2 regions of the Cytobacillus sp. MT66 genome follow, and region 2 is predicted to be linked to the other one. Evidence: riboswitches for the same ligand, from Rfam matches in the RefSeq annotation. Region 2 holds a riboswitch; the other holds the start of a gene.
What was found. Region 2 has a riboswitch for S-adenosylmethionine ahead of AC1Q59_RS23280 (sodium:solute symporter family protein). Riboswitches for the same ligand answer to the same signal wherever they lie in the genome.
Positions count from the first base shown of each region.

Region 1: another riboswitch for S-adenosylmethionine. It lies ahead of AC1Q59_RS12490 (homoserine dehydrogenase); the one in region 2 lies ahead of AC1Q59_RS23280 (sodium:solute symporter family protein).

Region 1 is NZ_JBXAFB010000006.1:90,078-99,682, reverse strand. Features, by position in the region: gene AC1Q59_RS12520 (hypothetical protein) at 1-509, opposite strand, end outside; gene AC1Q59_RS12515 (aspartyl-phosphate phosphatase Spo0E family protein) at 653-856, opposite strand; gene AC1Q59_RS12510 (GNAT family N-acetyltransferase) at 1,165-1,665, shown strand; gene AC1Q59_RS12505 (helix-turn-helix domain-containing protein) at 1,844-4,186, shown strand; gene AC1Q59_RS12500 (MFS transporter) at 4,400-5,803, shown strand; gene AC1Q59_RS12495 (amidohydrolase) at 5,835-7,019, shown strand; SAM riboswitch class I at 7,182-7,286, shown strand; gene AC1Q59_RS12490 (homoserine dehydrogenase) at 7,447-8,655, shown strand; gene AC1Q59_RS12485 (cation:proton antiporter) at 8,819-9,605, shown strand, end outside.
Region 2 is NZ_JBXAFB010000023.1:6,262-15,866, forward strand. Features, by position in the region: gene AC1Q59_RS23265 (molybdopterin-containing oxidoreductase family protein) at 1-1,943, opposite strand, end outside; gene AC1Q59_RS23270 (MATE family efflux transporter) at 2,125-3,489, shown strand; gene AC1Q59_RS23275 (sensor domain-containing diguanylate cyclase) at 3,656-4,837, shown strand; SAM riboswitch class I at 5,039-5,145, shown strand; gene AC1Q59_RS23280 (sodium:solute symporter family protein) at 5,380-6,876, shown strand; gene AC1Q59_RS23285 (methionine aminopeptidase) at 7,089-7,337, opposite strand; gene AC1Q59_RS23290 (NADPH-dependent FMN reductase) at 7,527-8,087, shown strand; gene AC1Q59_RS23295 (GntR family transcriptional regulator) at 8,197-8,583, shown strand; gene AC1Q59_RS23300 (DUF1648 domain-containing protein) at 8,614-9,605, shown strand, end outside.

The DNA of each region.
Region 1 (9,605 bases), on a different contig from region 2:
TCGCCATGTAATGCGGAGTGCACGGCTTTTATATGTATAGGTGTTAATTCTATATTTTTATTCATTAATGCTTGGATGGAGTTTAACTTCTGCTCAATGGTCCCAGCTTCATTTTTCAAAAAGTGGCTTAAAACGGCTATCACTTCTTTTGTAAGTGAATATCCTTTTGCCTCCCACAGAGCTGCAGCTTGCCGCAAGTCTGGACTAGCAATATTCTTCAAAAGAGACTCAGCTGTTTGCCCCATTGCAGGTTTTATATTGTCCTGCTTGCTGATAGCCTTAACTACAATTTGATCGCTATTAGCGTTAGATACCTCAACCATTGCCCGATTCTGTGCAGGAACCTCCCCTTCAAACTTAACGGTCAGTTCCGTCCCCTTCATTAGCACGACCGCTTCGTTATTCGGTTTTCTTTCCTTGATAACAATAGAAGTAATATCATTCTTGTTAATTGATAAAGTAGAATCTGCTATTTTATTTTGCGGAAACATATTACCTCTAATTTCCATATTCACGTCCACCACACTCCAAATCAAATACCTATTGGTAATATCGGCTATATGCTAAGGAATTCAAGGCGTTGCAGGCAGGACAAATTTACCAATCTATGTATAAAAAAAGAGAAGTGATGGAACACCTCTCTGTTTATTATTTATCCAATTTTCACTGCTAAGCTTTCGCCTTTTTCTTCAAAATACTGATTCATAAGCAAATCTAATTTTATCGAAAGCGTAATATATTCAGTATTCCCGGGGCCCTTTGCCTTGTATATCTCTTTTAATTTTTTTCTAAGCTCCAGGATTTCGGCTAAAAGTTCGACATCTTCCAATTGTTCATGGTCCTTCAATTTCATCATACACACACCTTTAATTAATTTTTATTGAAAAATGATTGAGGAATGTAGAATGAATAATCATAATCCATGGTGTTAAACCTCGTATTTCCAAAACCTATAAGATACTATCACATGGTCATTACCCTTGAAAATACTAAATAGGATACTTGGAAAATTCTCAAAACTTCATTGAAATGCTAATATAATAATTTTGTCGAAAAACGTCGTGAAAACGCTTAATTGTTCATCTTTACAATGAAGTAAGATTTTTTTTAATATATTAAAATAAAACAAAGTAATAATTTTCTAACAATAGATTGGAGGACCAAATGGAGATTAGACTGTTAACACCCTCAGATGCGGATTATTATTTTCATATAAGATTAGAAGCCTTGAAAAATAACCCTGAGGCATTTGCCGTAAGCTACGAAGAGGAAAAAAGCCAGACAGCAAAAAAGTATAAAGAAAGATTTCAAGCAGAAGGTTCATTTACCTTTGGTGCTTATGAAAACAATCAGCTAGTTGGAACGATCACCTTGGTAAAAGAAACATTGTATAAACTTAGACACCGGGCAAATATTTTTGCCATGTATGTAGCACAGGATAGACGCGGATTAGGGATTGGAAAAAAACTTTTAGAAGCAGCAATTAATAAAGCCAGGGAACTAGACGGGGTTGAACAAATTTACCTTACTGTAGTAGCCACAAATCTGCCGGCCAAACGGCTGTATATCTCCTTTGGCTTTGAGGTCTTTAGTATGGAAAAGAGGGCAATGAAATTAGATGATGTGTATTTAGATGAAGAGCATATGGTTCTTTTTATAAAATAGGCAGTGGTCTTAATGGTGATTTAATGAATTAGTTGATTGGAGCGGAAATCAACGGCGATATCTAACCGACCCTTTTGGGTCATTAAATCTAAATTTTTCCTCAGTATGGGGTAAAATATAATTAATAAACTCAGGATCTACCCCAATATCTTTGCCGTGTTTTTAGGAGGAAAATTTAATGCCATCCATAAATGACGTTATCCTGCGCATTCAAAATATTAAATATTCATCAACTGCGATATATTCTGGCTTGGAAATTCTCCTTGTATTAGATGGGGAATTAGCGGTTGAAACGGATCGATCTGTCCACCAGTTGGGTGAGGACCATTTATTTGTCATTAATCGCAACCAGCCTTATGAAATTCGCGGCATCCGAAAAAACACGGTGCTGAAAATGAGTATTCCTGATTCTTTTCTGGCCCACTTTTATCCTGAATATCGCTTCCATACCTTCGATTTATTTTCTCCTGACATTGACAGAGGAAAGGAAAATACGATTACAGAATTGCGAAAGCTTCTTGCTGAAATGATGGTGATCCATTTCCGGCAAGAAGAAGGATATAAACTAGAGATGAGTGAACGGATTGCGAAAATTTTGCTTATCTTAATTCGGAGATTTAAAGCAGATGAAACAATTGAATCCGATGTCTATGTGGAAGATGACCGATTAAAGGGAATCCTAGCCTTCATTGAACAGCATTATACAGAGCCCCTTACATTAGATGAGGTCGCAGATAGATTTTATTTATCATCCAGCTATTTTTCGCGTTATTTTAAAAAGCAGTTAGGGACTGGATTTACCCGCTATATGATGAATATTCGCTTAAAACATAGCTTGAAGGATTTATTATACACAAAGGATTCCATCACAAATATCGCCTTAAAGCATGGATTCCCTAACGCTAAAGCATTTACGAATTTATTTAAAGAGGTCTATGGAGAAACGCCTGTCTCCTATCGTGAAAAAAATGCTAAAGAACCAGTAAATGCTGTGCAAAATTATGATATGGAAGATAAAGAAACGCTGCTAAACTCGCCTGAAATGATGATCAAACTAAGACTCTTAATTTCAGAAGGAGAAGATACAAAAACGATTAGTGATTTAGAAACCAATTTCGAATCGGTAACAATTGATATCGAATCTCCTTCAAAACAGAAGTTACATCATCCAGACAATCTATTGATGATTGGCGAACTGAAAGAATTGCAGAAAGAAAGTGTACGAAAGCAAGTGTTGTTAGCGAAAGATGGTTTGAAAATTAAATATGTCGGGATCCATAGGCTTTTAACAGGAAGGACGATTGCTCCTGAAGTAGAAACGGATGAATTAATTCCAACGACATCCCCTTATTACAATTCAGATGAGGCCATTGAGTTTTTAAAAGCCAATCAATTATCTTTATATATTCATGTCAAATATAACCGGATTGCATCCGAGCAGGAGGCTTATTTAGAAAAACTGCAAAGATTCTTTAAACATTGTGTCACATTGTTTGGAAACAGCTATGTTGAATCGTGGTGCATCATGATTACGGACGCTGCAGATCACCATCGAAATCAAAAAGAACTGGAAACCTTTTATATAAAAATTTACGGATTGCTAAAATCCATCATCCCTAATCTTAGAATCGGCGTTCTTTTACCCTTTTCCTATAACCAAGGTGTGATAGATCGGCATGATCAATGGGTTCTCCAGCAAAGTGAATATGTTGATTTTATTGCCTTCCAAGCAAATACACATGAAATCATTGATTATCAAAAACTAGATGATACCAATTTTGATTTGGCTAAAGACTTTATTAAAGAAAAAACGGAGAAATTAAAACGATATTTAAAACAATACGCGATTGAGAAACCGCTTCACTTAATAACTTGGAATACGATTTCGGGTAATACCCGCTATACCAATGGCACCTTTTTTCGCGGGGCTCTAGTTTTTAATAATGCGATCAGTGTTTCAGATAAGGTGGAAATACTCGGTTTCTGGATCAACACGGAGACGCATGAAAAAAGTTTGGATGTGAACAGTATTCCTTTAGAAGGCATGGAAATGTTCCATTATTTTAACGGCAAACGGCCAGTGTTTTTCGCGATGTCCTTTTTCAACCGATTACGCGGACATATCATCGCTAGAGGGCCATTATTTGTAATGACGGAAAATGAGCTGGGTTATCAGCTTGTTCTCATGAACTCGACGATCATTAATCCGTTTTTATCCATCGAGGATTCGTTTCTTCAGAAATTAATGAAGGAAATGCGAGTGACGATTAACGGGATTCCTAGCGGGAAGTACCAAATTCGCAAGTTTATTTTTGATAAAGATCATGGCGCCTTGTACAAGCTTTGGTGGGAAAATAACAGTGAGTTTGGGATTGACCATGAAATTATTGACTACATAACACGTTCCAGTCACCCATCACTAGAAGTATTTGATGAAACCATTGATGGGGAATGGACCATGTATTCCTACCTCACTGTCAATGCCATTCACTTTTTTGAAATACGAAAGGTCTTGTTCTAGGTAAAAAAAGTACCGTACATTTTCGTCCCATATTTGCTAGTGTTAATAATTTCACGCAGGAATAAAAAGAATACGACAAAAAAAGCCTCTTTTTAAAAGGGGCTTTTTTTTATAATAATCTACGAAAAGAAAAAACACCGGTAGTTTCACAATCTTTTCATGTTATAAAAGCTACTCGAAATTTGCAGCAGCACTACTTAGGAGGTAGTAAACATGGAAAATAGTTATAAAGGTACAAACAAATTACTTACAGGGATTGTCTTTGGGGTTCTCACCTTCTGGCTATTTGCTCAATCATTGGTCAATGTGGTCCCTGCCGTCCAAAAAGACTTGGGCGTTTCCCTTGGAACATTAAATATTGGTATTAGTTTAACAGCCTTATTCTCAGGTTTGTTTATTGTCGCCATGGGTGGTTTAGCGGATAAAATCGGCCGGAAGAAGATTACTAATATCGGACTGATTTTAAGCATTATTGGTTCACTTTGTTTAGTTTTTGCTAATGGACCTGTTCTTCTTGTGATCGGCCGGATTATTCAAGGCTTGTCCGCTGCCTGTATCATGCCTGCTACGATTGCTTTAGTTAAATCTTATTATGAAGGTGCCGAGCGTCAGCGTGCACTTAGCTACTGGTCTATCGGTTCTTGGGGTGGATCTGGTGTATGTTCATTTGCCGGCGGTTTAATTGCCACTTACTTAGGCTGGAGATGGATCTTCATTTTCTCCATTGTAATTGCCGCACTTGCTTTATTACTAATCAAAGATGCGCCTGAAAGCAAAACAGAAACTTCAGGAAAGTTCAAGTTCGATTTCGCTGGCTTAATGATCTTTATTGTTGTCATGCTTGCTTTAAACGTGTTGATTACCTTTGGTGCTGATTTAGGCTGGACAAGTCCTATGTCCTTGATCATGGCAGCAGTGACCATTGTTGGTGCGATTCTCTTCATAAAAGTAGAAAAAAGCAAAAAAGTCGTCCTTATTGACTTCAGCTTATTTAAAAACAAACCATATACAGGGGCAACATTCTCAAACTTTTTGTTAAATGCCATTGCCGGGACAATGGTTGTTGCCAATACGTATGTCCAAGTCGGCCGCGGTTTCAGCGCCTTCCAATCCGGTATGTTATCACTTGGTTACTTAGTGGCTGTGTTAGCGATGATTCGCGTCGGTGAGAAAATTTTACAAAGAGTTGGTGCTAAGAAGCCAATGCTTTGGGGTTCAGTGATTACAACAGCAGGTGTTGCGATTATGGGCTTAACCTTCTTGCCTGATTTAGCTTATACCGTTGTCGTATTTATTGGTTACGCCTTATTCGGTCTTGGCCTAGGGATCTATGCAACTCCATCAACAGATACTTCTGTATCCAACGCTCCATCGAATAAAGTCGGTGAAGCTGCAGGGATTTATAAAATGGCAAGCTCACTTGGAAGCTCTTTCGGGGTCGCGATTTCTGCCACTGTATATAGCGTCATGTCTGCTAGCAACCTGGAGGCAGGGGCAACTTGGGGCATTATTACGAACGTGATCTTTGGTGTATTAGCCCTTCTTTCCATCATCTTTATGGTGCCAAAAAATGCAGGTAAAGAAGATCAAGAGGCAAACGCAGGTCAGGCTGCCTAAAGAAAACTTATTTTGAGCGGAGGAACAGACAATGAAAAGTAAATTAATGACCATGCTTGAAGAACGCAAAGACGAAATCATTCAAATCCGCCGGACTTTGCATGAAAATCCTGAGCTTTCCTTCCAAGAGGAAAGAACCAGCCAGTTCATTGAGGATTTTTATAAAGGCAAAGATGTACATGTAGATACAAATGTTGGCGGAGGACATGGAGTCATTGTGACCATCAAAGGCGGAAAACCAGGTAAGACCATTGGGCTGAGAGCCGATTTTGACGCACTGCCAATCGAAGAGGAAACTGATGTGCCGTTTAAATCAAAAAATCCAGGTGTCATGCATGCCTGTGGCCATGATGGCCATACAGCTTACTTGCTTGTTCTGGCAGATTGCTTGATTCAATTAAAGGATGAAATCCCTGGTACAATCAAAATTATTCACCAGCCTGCAGAGGAAGTACCGCCAGGCGGTGCGATCGGCATGATTGAATCTGGTTTATTAGATGATCTAGACAATATCTTCGGCATTCATTTACTGCCGCTTGGCCCCTCTGGTTTAGTAGGGTATAACAGCGGATATGTATTCCCTGGCCGTGCGTACTTTAAATTGAAAGTCCAAGGTGTCGGCGGGCATGGATCTTCTCCACACTTGGCCAATGATTCAATTGTGGCCGGTGCCCATTTTGTCACAGCGATTCAAACAGTGGTTAGCCGCAGGTTAAATCCATTTGATATGGGGGTTGTCACCATCGGTTCATTTGATGGAAAAGGTACCTTTAATGTCATTAAAGATAGCGTGGAAATTGAAGGTGATGTTCGCGCTATGACGGAAGAAACGAGGGAAACAATCGAACGGGAAATTCGCCGCATCGCTAACGGAATCCAAGAGGAATTCAATGTGACTTGCGAATTAACCTATACACCAGACTATCCGCCGCTTTACAATGACCCGGAAGTGACGGAACTGGTTGCTTCTTACTTAAAAAATGCAAATGATAAAGACATTACAGAGGTTCAGGAATTTGCACCAATGGCTCCTTCTGAGGACTTTGCCCATTATGCAAAAAAATTCCCAGCCTGCTTCTTCTACATTTGCTGCACACCAAAAGGGGTTGAAAAGCCATACTTTAACCATCATCCTAAATTTGATATCGATGAAGATGCCCTTTTAGTAGCAGCAAAAGCAGTTGGAACAGTGGTTTGTGGGTATTACAATATGTAGTTGTGAAAAAATGAGGACGGTTTTCCTTATACAGGGGGACCGTCCCCATTTTTTAATTTGGACGTGAACAAGCACGAAAACTCTGTTCGATAATTTAAGAAAGCGTATTGACTTCCAATAGGTTAGCAGATATCATTATTATTAATTTCATAATTGTCAATCTTCTTATCAAGAGAGGTGGAGGGACTGACCCTGAGAAACCTCGGCAACCAGCATTCCTTTGCACGGTGCCAATTTCAGAGGAATATTTTTTTCCGAAGATGGGAAGGCGGAAACGGATCGCTCTTTATTAAGTTCCTCATCCCCTTCTGTCTTGATTCGCGGAAGGGGATTTTACTATTTGTAGCTTTGTTTTATCGCAGTTGTGTATTGGGCTTAGTTAGGGCATTGCGTAACTCACAAAGGAAAGGTAAGGGGGAACTTATAAATGTCGGCGATTCATATAGCCTTGTTAGGACACGGTACAGTTGGAAAAGGCGTCTATGCCACCATTCAATCTCATCAGGAAAAGCTTCAAGCCCTTTTTGGAAAAGAAGTAAAAATTGTTGGCGTACTAGTAAAGAACTTATATAAACATCACTTAGAGGATCCAAGTGTACTACTAACTGATGATTTTGAAAAAATCATCTCATTGGAAAAATTAGATGTAGTCATCGATGCCATTTCAGGGAAAGAACCATGTTATTCTTACTTGAAGCAGGCCATCCAGCGTGGCTGCCATGTTATCACAGCGAATAAAGAAATGTTTGCCCATCATGGGACTGATTTGAAGCAATTAGCGATCGAAAATAATGTATCATTGGGATTCGAAGCAACAGTTGCAGGCGGAATCCCTGTCATTCAAACACTTAGACAGCTGCTGAACGTCAATAACATTCAAAAAATCCAAGGCATTCTTAATGGAACCTCAAACTTTATTTTGACAAAAATGAGAGAAGAAAACCTCAGCTTTGAGTCTGCGCTCAAGCTAGCACAGGATAATGGATTTGCTGAAGCCGATCCAACCAATGATATCGAAGGCTTTGATGCTTTCTATAAAGCAATGATTTTAAGCGAAGTCGCATTTGGGAAATCGCCGGACTGGAAACAGGTCGTTCGCCAAGGGATTCGCAGAATATCCTATGAGCAAATTGAACTCTTTTCCTCATTAGGATTGCGATTTAAGCATGTCGCCTCCATCGAACAAACGGCCAATGGCATTCAATGCTCCGTTAAACCTGTCCTTGTCAATGAACAGCATCCTTTTTATCATGTAGAAGGCGTGCAAAATGCCGTTTCCATTGATGGGGATATTGTTGGGAATATCAGCCTTCAAGGTCCTGGTGCTGGAATGTTCCCTACTGCTAGTGCTATTGTTGAAGATTTAGTGCATATTGATAGAAAAATTACAGCCCCTTCACATTCAGAACAAAAATTTGCAAAAAGTGAGGCAGCTGTTGTATCTTATTGGGCAATCTGCGGGGATCTAAATACGTCCCTTCTGCCTCCCGCAACGGAAGTAATCGAAAGAGTTCGTCACAATGTATTCATTGTAAAATCATCTGAAGAGGACTTAAATGCTATTAAAATCCCACAAGTACAGATTTATCAAGTACTGGGTGAAGTAAACAAAGAAAAAGTCGTGGCAACTTATTAAATAATGGTGTTTCAAGTTGGGGGCATGCGATTAGCTAGAAGTATTGGCTGATCGCATGCCCTCTCTCTGTGCCTCGCCTGGCAAGTTCTTCAATTTTTTGGTAAACTATTACTCACTTTGAGGGAGTCTTGCAGATGACCCTTTTACCCAATGAGGTGAAGGAATGGAACAAACAGCATTGATTAGTATAACCGTCATTCTTGGCCTTGGGATCTTTTCACAATGGCTGGCCTGGCGGATCCAATGGCCGTCGATTGTCATTATGTCCATTGCTGGTTTGCTTATTGGACCTATTTTTGGATTCATTAATCCGAAAGAGGCATTGGATGAGCTTTATAGCCCGCTGATTTCTTTGGCGGTCGCGATTATTTTGTTTGAAGGAAGCTCAAGCCTGGATATTCGAGAAATCAAGGGCATTTCGAAATCTGTATTCCGAATTGTTACGGTGGGAGCTTTTCTAGCGTGGATCGGCGGTTCGCTTGCGGCGCATTTCATTGCTGGATTAAACCTGGAAATTTCGTTCATCATTGGCGGATTATTTGTTGTCACCGGGCCAACCGTCATCATTCCATTGCTAAGGCAAGCGAAACTAAAGCCGCGTACAGCTGCTGTTCTCAAATGGGAAGGCATTATAGTTGATCCTGCAGGTCCATTGCTGGCTCTGTTTGCCTACCAGGTGATCAAGGTGCTGACCAATGAAATGCTTCATTTCCCCTATTTGTGGAACTTCTTTTTAGGTGCCCTGCTTGCGATATTACTAGGATATGTCATTGGACTGGCTATCAGCATCATGGTCAGCAAGGGCTTTCTCCCGGAATATTTGAAGTCCCCCATCATCTTATCCTTTGTACTGATCTGCTTTACGATTGGCGAAGTGATTATGCATGAAACTGGGATGCTGGCAGTAACGGTCATGGGACTCACTTTAGGACGGACAAAGAAGTACGTAT
Region 2 (9,605 bases):
GTCCCAGGTGCATCAGCCCAAATCCCTTGAGAAACCACAACACCAGGCAAAACATTCTCTCCAACAGCGGCTTTTAGTTCACATTCACCCCTGTGATTCCACACACGGACTTTATCACCGTCTTCAATTCCTAATTCTTTGGCATCCTGTTCATTGATATGAAGCTTTGGTTCTTTTTCTAGTGAAACATGCTTTTCATTATTAGAAAAAGTAGAATTTAAGAAATTATGATTTGGTGCCGGAATGAAATGAAATGGCAAGTTTCCGTCTTCCTGAAGAGGAGCATAGACTGGGAGCGGAAATAAGCCATCTTGTTTCATCTGCTCAGAATAAAGCTCAATTTTCCCGCTAGGTGTCGGGAGTTTCCCCGGAAACAGCGGCTTCACATGAGCTTTTAGAAAATGATTTTCCGCTAGCTTTTCGAATGTAAATCCTTCAATATATGGATTATTTGCTTTAGCAAGAGAATCAGCAATCATTTCTTCTTCCGTTTCATACAGCTCAGGTTCTTCAAAGCCCATTCCGCGGGCTAATAAGCGGAAAACCTCTACATTTGCCTTTGATTCACCATATGGAGGAATCACTGGCTGCTGAAGCTGCATGTAATTATGCCAATAGGATGTATACAAATCAGTATTTTCATAGGACGCAGTAGCTGGCAGTACGATGTCGGCATATTTAGCCGTTTCCGTTAAAAATAAATCATGAACAACTAAAAATAAATCGTCCCTTTTCAGACCTTTGTTCACTTTATTGCTGTCTGGTGCGACAATCGCTGGATTGCTGCTGTAGACATATAAAGCTTTTACTGGAGGATCCAATTCGGTTAAGGCATGGCCAATTTGGTTCATATTGATTAGCCGTGTATTCTTATTTTCAAGCAGCTCAGGTCTTTGCAGACGTGCTGTATTTGGAAGCAGGTAGCCTGAATTTGATTTAATCGCCCCGCCGCCTTTTTCCAGCCATTGCCCAGTTAAGGCTGGAAGGCAGGCAATGGCTCTTGTAGCCATACCGCCGTTATCATGGTGCTGAAACCCGTTGCCAATCCTGATATAGGAAGGGGAAGTTTCGCCATACATTCTCGCAAGCTTATATATATCATCAACTGGCACACCAGTAATATTTGAAACTGTTTCAGGGTCGTACTGGACTACATGTTCTCTTAACTCTTCATGTCCAACCGTATATTCTTTTAAGAATTCTTCATTCACAAGGTTTTCTGCAAATAATATATGCATAATTCCAAGAGCAAGTGCTCCATCTGTACCAGGTAAGATAGGTATGAACCAATCGGCCATTTTACCTGTTTGATTCTTGTGAACATCTATAACAACAAGCTTAGCACCATTTTTTCGAGCTTTTTGGGTCAGGGTTATTTGATGCATATTGGTACTGACAGCATTAACTCCCCAGAAAATCATTAATTTAGAATGAACAGTATCCTCTGGGTCTATACCTAAATTTCCGCCCATCGTGTAACGATAACCAGTGATTCCTGCTGCCTGACAGATTGTGCGGTCAAGAAGTGAAGCGCCCATGCGATGGAAGAATCTTCGGTCCATACCTTCTGCTGTCAGTTTTCCCATGTTTCCATAATAGCTGTACGGGAGAATACTCTCTGGGCCATCAGAGGCGATTAATTCCTTCCAGCGATCGGTGATCGTTTTGATAGCCTCATCCCAGGAGATTGGCTCAAACTTGCCTTCACCTTTTGCTCCCACACGCTTTAAAGGCGTTGTTAGGCGTTTTTCATCATATATCCGTGCAGTCACATTTCTAATTTTATTGCAAATATTCCCTTGGGTAACTGGATGGTCTGGATCACCCTGTACTTTAACAATTTTTCCATCCTTTTTATGCAGAAGCAATCCGCATTGATCGGGGCAGTCAAGTGAACATACAGCCTTGAATACTCCATTTTGCTGGTCGATAACAGAGGTCATATTCCGCTTACCCTCCTATTTAATGATAGATTTTTTTATAATGTTATAATTCTATGACAGTTTGAATGGTGAAGCAAGGATGTTTGCTCTAATTGCCATAATAATATAAATACCATTATATTATTCTAGTTTATTTGCTATGATTGATATTGTTTGAAAATGAGGTAAGGAGTTAACTTGGATGTACCAGACATTTACAGTCAAAGAGAAAGTAAAACAAATCTTTTTTCTTTTGTTTCCTATATTAATTACACAGCTTGGCATGTATTCAATGGTGTTTTTCAATACGATTATGTCCGGAAGGTATGGGTCATCAGATCTTGCTGGGGTGGCTATTGGTTCCTCGATTTGGAGCCCCATTTTTTTAGGGTTAAGCGGTATTCTGCTGGCTGTATCACCAATCTCAGCGCAACTATTCGGTGAAAAAAACCATAAGGAGATTACGCTTACGGTTAAGAACGGGATCTATATCGGGCTTGTTATCGGGCTGCTCGTTATTGTAAGCGGATTTTTCCTATTAGATCCTATATTACATTTAATGAATCTTCCTGAGCGCGTGCAGGAGGTTGCCTTTCAGTACTTAACTGGTTTAAGTCTGGGCATTATCCCGTTATTCGTTTTTAATGTGTTGAGATCGTTTATCTATGCCCTTGGGAAAACGCGGGTTGTCATGGTCATATTAATTTTAGCTTTACCTGTTAGCCTGCTATTTAATTTCGTACTGGTTTTTGGTTATTTCGGTTTTCCAGAGCTCGGCGGTGCAGGGGGAGGTTATGCAACCTCAGTTACCTATTGGGTGATCCTGGCTGTCACAGCCATCATCATTAAGAAGCAGGATCCATTTTCGTCATATGATATTTTTAAAAATTTTATTGATTTTTCTTTCAGTAAATGCAAAGAAATATTGAAAATTGGCGTACCTATGGGTCTATCTAGTTTCTTTGAAACGAGTATGTTTGCCGTTGTCACGCTCTTAATCAGCAGGTATAATGTGACAACCATTGCTGCCTACCAATCTGCTTTAAATATTGTATCTTTTTTATATAATATTCCGATTGCGATTTCTTTGGCGCAAACTGTTCTGGTAGGATTTGAGGCGGGAGCAAAACGATATCAGGACGCAAAAACCTATAGCTGGCTCGGCATTTTTTTAGCGATGATGTTTGCGCTTGTGAGCGGAATCCTAGTAGTGTTCTTCCGTTATGAGGTCGCAGGGCTTTATTCAACGGAAGAAGCGGTGATAAGCTTAACCGCACATTTTCTCATATTTGCTTTGTTTTTCCAGGTAGCGGATTCCATTCAGGTAACAGCGCAGGCTGCTCTAAGGGGTTACAAGGATGTCAATATCTCATTTATTGCAACCCTGATTGCATACTGGCTGATTTGTTTGCCTGCAGGCTATGGTTTGGCTAATTATACAAGCTTAGCTGCAAGAGGATATTGGCTGGGACTGACTTTCGGCCTTCTTGCAGCCGGTGTTTTCTTATCTATGAGACTAATTTTTATCCAGCGGAAATTTAGGGAGCTTTCAACGATTGTGGATTGATAGCTCCCTATTGGGAAGTTTTTGAAATTCACAGAGCTGTCAAAATAATTAGGATTGACGATAGGAACAAAGGACTATATGATAGAAGATATAGGTGTGGAATTATTTGACTTTTTTGAAAAATAGCTTCGTTTTAAAAGAAAACTTTTCAGTGGAAGTGTAGCATATGACGACTCCAAACTTGCAAAATATCCTAAGAATTATTATTGATTTGGTAAAGAAATTAGGTACTGAAAAAGACCTGGTCTCCAAAGAAATTCTTATGGCATTAGAACAAAACTATGTAAATGATCGGGACCGGATGGCTGTACTTCCGTTATTGGAGCAGCTGGAAATCGCTAATGAAAAAATGGAAAATATCAGCTGGCTTAATAAACATTATAAAATTTTAAATGAGTTTGCACAGGTCTGCAGTAAAACTCTAAATGAAGAGATCTTGCTAAAAGAGGCGTACGAAATGGTTTCTCAAGTTATGCCGACGGATTCTTTTTATATTGCTTTATATAATGAAGAAACAGAAAGAATTCATTTTATTATCATGATGGAAGAAGGGAAAGTATATCCTAATCATGATGTTAGCATGGGGGATAACTACACATCAGAGGTGATTAAGAAGAGAAAAATTATTCACCTGCAAAAAGAGGCCCAAGCTTATGAATCAAAGGCACAGTTTGGTGTGAAGGATTCAAGATCCTGTATTTTTGTGCCTATCATTACCGATGATCATGTCAAAGGGGTTATTTCCGCACAAAGCTTTTCAGATTTTGCTTATCGGAAGGAACATGAGGAACTATTGCAGATCATTGGTGCACAGGTAATTAACTCTATCGATACAGCAAGATTGTATAGGCAAATTTATGTGATGGCGAGAATGGATGAACTGACAGGATTGAAGAATCACCGTGCCTTTCATGAGGACTTAAATCAAATGGTAAGAGATAAAGAGTCGAAGGAGTTTTCGCTTCTAATGATTGATTCCGATCAATTAAAGAAGTTAAATGACCGGTTTGGCCATGACATTGGTGATTTGTATTTAAAGGTGCTTGCAGATGGGATAAAAAGTATTTGCCAGAACGGTGCTTTAGGGTATCGATACGCAGGGGATGAGTTTATGATTATTCTTCAGAATGGCTCGTGCTTTGATACTAGTTTTGCAAAGCTGTTAGATTATTACCAGCAGCATCCATTAAGATTCGGTAACCAAAGGGTAACGATATCTATTAGTGCAGGCGCAGCAGCATTTCCAAAACATGGAACAACCGTAGACGAATTGAAAAAATCAGCAGACCGTGCGCTTTATCAGGCAAAGGAACAGGGTGGAAACCAGCTGGTTGTTTTTGAAATCTAGTGTGTCAGCTTGTCTGGAAGGATAAAAATCCTTTTAGACGACTGGCATTTTTTTAATCCTGGTCATGATTTACGCTTAATCTATTTGGGAACTGCCACCAGAATAATGTAATTGGCGAAGAATTTTTTAGAAAATTCCTAATTGACAGATCGACGATTGTTTTGTAAAATTTTATTTATTCTTACTAATTAAATATGTATTTCCTTATCAAGAGTCGGGGGAGGAACCTGGTCCGTAGATCCCGCAGCAACCTTTTACTAATGTAAAAAGGTGCTAAGTCCAGCAAGCGTATGCTTGAACGATGAGGGAGGCTAATATTATGACCTCTTCTTATCAGAAAGAGGTTTTTTGTTTGCTGTTTTATATAAGAGCCAAAAAAATGAGGGGTTCTTTTGTAATATTTCTGATTAAGTGCATAGGAATAATATGTATTGTAGTGAGAATAAAAATATTTAGCGAGGGGGCATTACAGGAACACAAAAACTTTTGAAGTCACGAAAATTCAGATACTATATATTTACTTTTTTTGAAAGGGGAAAATAATGAATAATGTAGCTTTGTATACATGGGTTGGATTTATATTATTTCTATTGATTATGCTTGCCTTGGGGTATGTTGGGACAAAGCAAACGAAAAATATTCGTGACTTTGCAATAGGTGGGGAGAGACTCGGCCCGGTAGTGCTGGGCCTATCCTTTGCAGCTACTTATTTAAGTGCAGCTACATTTCTTGGATATCCGGGCTGGTCCTATGAATGGGGACTGACTAATCTTTGGCTTATTATCGCCATGATCGGTGGTGGTGCTATTGGGGTCCTTATGGTTGCTAAAAAAATAAAGCAATTGAATGCAGAACAAAAATCACTTTCCTTACCTGATTGGCTAGGTGATTATTATCAAAGTGATTTTTTACGTGTCGGTACAGGCTTGATCTTACTATTTAATATTTTTTATATTGCTGCACAGTTTGTAGCGGGGGCAAGGATTTTTGAATATTTACTGGGAATGGATTATACAGCTGGCCTGATTCTTATTACCGCTATTGTCGTATTGTACGTCTTTGGTGGAGGAGCATTTGCTGATATTTACACAGATGCGATTCAAGTGATTTTAATGGCTATTGCAGGTATTGTCGTGTTTGTTTCAGGAATCGTAATTTTTTGGAATGGCGGGGTTACTGAGACATTTTCAGATATCGCCAATAATTTGGCTGCCCAGGATGGAAATCTAGTAAAGGTATTTAATCCTGATTCAGCACATTTTTATTCCATTGGTGCTGTAATTGGCGCAATTACGATTCAATGGGCATTTGCTTCTGCCCCACATCTATTTAATAAAGTGTTAGGTTTAAAGAACGAAAAGGATTTAGGAAAGATGATCCTTACTTATGTTATAACAGCTTCCCTTTGTGTTTTCGTCTTGTTTGGCGGAATTTTTAGCAGGGTGGCGTTGGGACCTTCAGACATAGTTGCAGATTTGGCTTTAATGGAATACATTGCGTGGGCTTTTCCAGCCATTTTTGTGGCATTCTTTGGAGTTGTTATTCTTGCTGCAGCTATGTCAACGACTGATGGGTTGTTTGTATCTATCTCTACCGTATTTGCAAATGATATTTTTCTTAAATTTTTAGTGAAACGTGGCTATGTTCGGGTAGAAGGGGAGAAAGCGGAAAAAATAGCATTGCAGATTAGCAGATTATCGGTGCCAATTGTAGGGCTTGTTGCCTTTTTAATTGTCCTAAAACCACCGATGTATATGGGGGACGTTATGTGGATTGGCATTTCTGGTGTTGCAGCTGGAACACTAGGGCCTATTCTCTATGCAGTTTACGGAAAACATAAAGCATCACCTAGAGCAGCAGAAGCTTCTATGATCATTGGTTTATTTTCTTATTTAATTTTATATTTTGCAGGAATCGTTCCAAGTACGATGACCGCAGGGGCAATATCGACATTCATTGGGATTGTGGCCATGGTCATACTGGCTAATGTCATAAAAGATGGGAAGATAAAGGCAGATGATTTGGCAAAAGCAGAATAATATCTTTTGAGGGGGAATGATTCATGTTTGTGAATGAAATGCTTTCCGTTTGGCTTTACGGATTAATCGCAATTTATGCCATTATTGGTTTCTCACTGTGGAAATGGTATTTTGGTAAAAAGTAGTTATTAAAATAACAAGGATACTTTCACATGAGTATAAATGTCTGATGTACCTTATTGAAAAAAAGGACCGGGCTTTGCCCGGTTTTCCTATTGAAGTTCGTTCCAGTCTGTGTAAAGTCCGCTTCCGTTGCAGCCAGGGCAGTCTAAAGCATTGGATACATAAGCAAATTCGCTTGCGGGATAGGGAATGAAGCCCCGTCCATAGCAGTCTGGGCATTTTCCCATTTCTTGCATTTTAGAAACATGTTTTTCATGCCTGGACGTTCGCCAATCATTAAAGGCATTAAGCAGTCCCAATTGTTTCACCTCGATCGTTTTTTCCTTATTTTTCTTCAAATGATCCTTTTTTATACTAAAAAGAAATATTATTTACTTTCTGAAGTTAGATGCTGCTGTTTTGAGGGTAAATTTATGTTATGTAGTATGAAAAAGGTAAAATAGACAAATAAGTTGTATAATGAATGTAACTGACAAAATACAACTGGCAAGCTTTGCCTCAAAGTGTAACGAAAGGGGATTCATTTCATGAAGATTTTAGGGATTTCAGGGACGATTTTAGGAGGAAAGACAGCAGTGCTTGTCGATACTGTCCTCCAGGAAATTAAGAAAAATCACCCTGAAATTGAAATAGAACTGCTTGATTTAAGAAATTACAATATAGAATTTATGGATGGCAGGCAAACTGAATTATATAATCAGGACACACAGAAAATGATAAAAGCGGTTTCCGAAGCGGATTTTTATTTAGTTGGATTCCCAATATTCAATGGCTCATTTCCTGCTCCATTAAAAAATATTTTCGATATGGTGCCTCCTGCTGCTTTTCGTCATAAGGTAATGGGATTTGTCGCAAACGGAGGGACTTACCAGCATTATCTAGTTGTTGAGAACCAAATGAAACCAATTGCTGGATACCTGCGCTGTTACGTAGCACCAAGCTTTGTCTACGTGAATGGAAGCCATTTTAACGAACATAACGAAATCGCTGATGAAGATGTTCTAAAGCGAATTAAGGAATTGGCAGAAGAGCTTGTCATCATGCATAAAGGGATAACTGTCAAAGAAGAAGTTAAGGGGAAAAACTAAATATATACACCTAAGTCTCTATCGAAAAGGTAGAGACTTTTTTTATTGTTATACAAATAATAGAACAGTTTTGTTATAATAAGGATAGAACAGAAGGGGAGGGGAAAAGATGATTATTCAGGTTGAACCCCAGTCTGAAATCCCGATTTATACGCAGCTGACACACCAAATTATTAAGGGAATTGCCAGAGGGATGCTAAAGCCCGGGGATACCCTACCATCGGTTCGAGCATTTGCGGCCGATTTAGGTGTGAATATGCACACAGTTAATAAAAGCTATCATGAACTGGAGAAAAAAGGCATTATTCAAATTGTACCAAAATCAGGGGCAGTTATTCTCCCTCCGCAAAAAATCATGGTGGGAGATGCCATTCACGCAAGGATCCAAGCAGAATGGACACCTCTTGTTTCAGAAGCACTTGTGATAGGCATGGAAAAAGAACAAATTCTTCAGCTCGTAACAGACATGATCCATGACCTGTATATTAATGAATGAGTGCATAGAAAATAGAAGGGAGGAATTATCGTGACCTTTGCGATATTTCTTATCATCATTATTTTTATGGTGGGAGTTCAAGCATCAATTCCTTTTTTAATGAAGAAAACCGTCGTATTTGGCGTTTCTGTACCGGAAGCACATAGATATGACAATACGCTGATAGGCTATAAAAAAACGTACTCATTTCTGACATTAATGATCTCAATAACATCAGCTGCAGCGTATGTCATATGGTATCTTAATGGGAATCCCGGTGAAGCTCAGCTTGTTCTTTTCGGTTCGCTAATCGAATTTGGCATTATATTTATCAGTATGGCGCTATATTTTTATTTTCACGCAAAAACAACGCAGTTTAAGAGAAACCAAAATTGGGATGAGGATGTAAAGCAAGTAAAGATTATCGATTTAAATGTTCGTACACAAGATGAAATGCTGCCATGGTATGTATATATTTTGCCTATAGCCGTTACTCTTGGGGTGATTGGCTACACACTTGCTAACTATGCTAATCTTCCAGAGCAAATACCGACACATTGGGGCCCTGACGGAAAAGCTGATTCATTTGCGGAGAAAAATCCCTTTTCAGTAATTTCTCTGCCGCTGATTATCCTAATCATTCAGTTCATGTTCTTAGGAATGGTGGAAGCAACTAAACGTTCTGGCATTAAATTAAGTGCAGCAAATACAGAAGGTTCTAAGGTTCGTCAGCTTGCATCCAGAAAATATACAAGCTGGTTCATGTTTATGATGGCGGTTGCCATTACCATGCTGTTTTCGTTTTTGCAATTGAATACTATTCATCCGAATATGTTTAGCCATTCATTGCTGATTGCTGCTCCGCTGATTTTTTTAGGTGTTACATTAATAGGTACCATTATATATGCCGTTAAGGTTGGCAATGCTGGGGAAAAAATAACTGGGCAACCCCTCGGTGGGATGTCTGATTATAATGATGATCAATATTGGAAAGGCGGGCTTTTCTATTTTAATAAAAATGATCCATCCATTTTTGTGGAGAA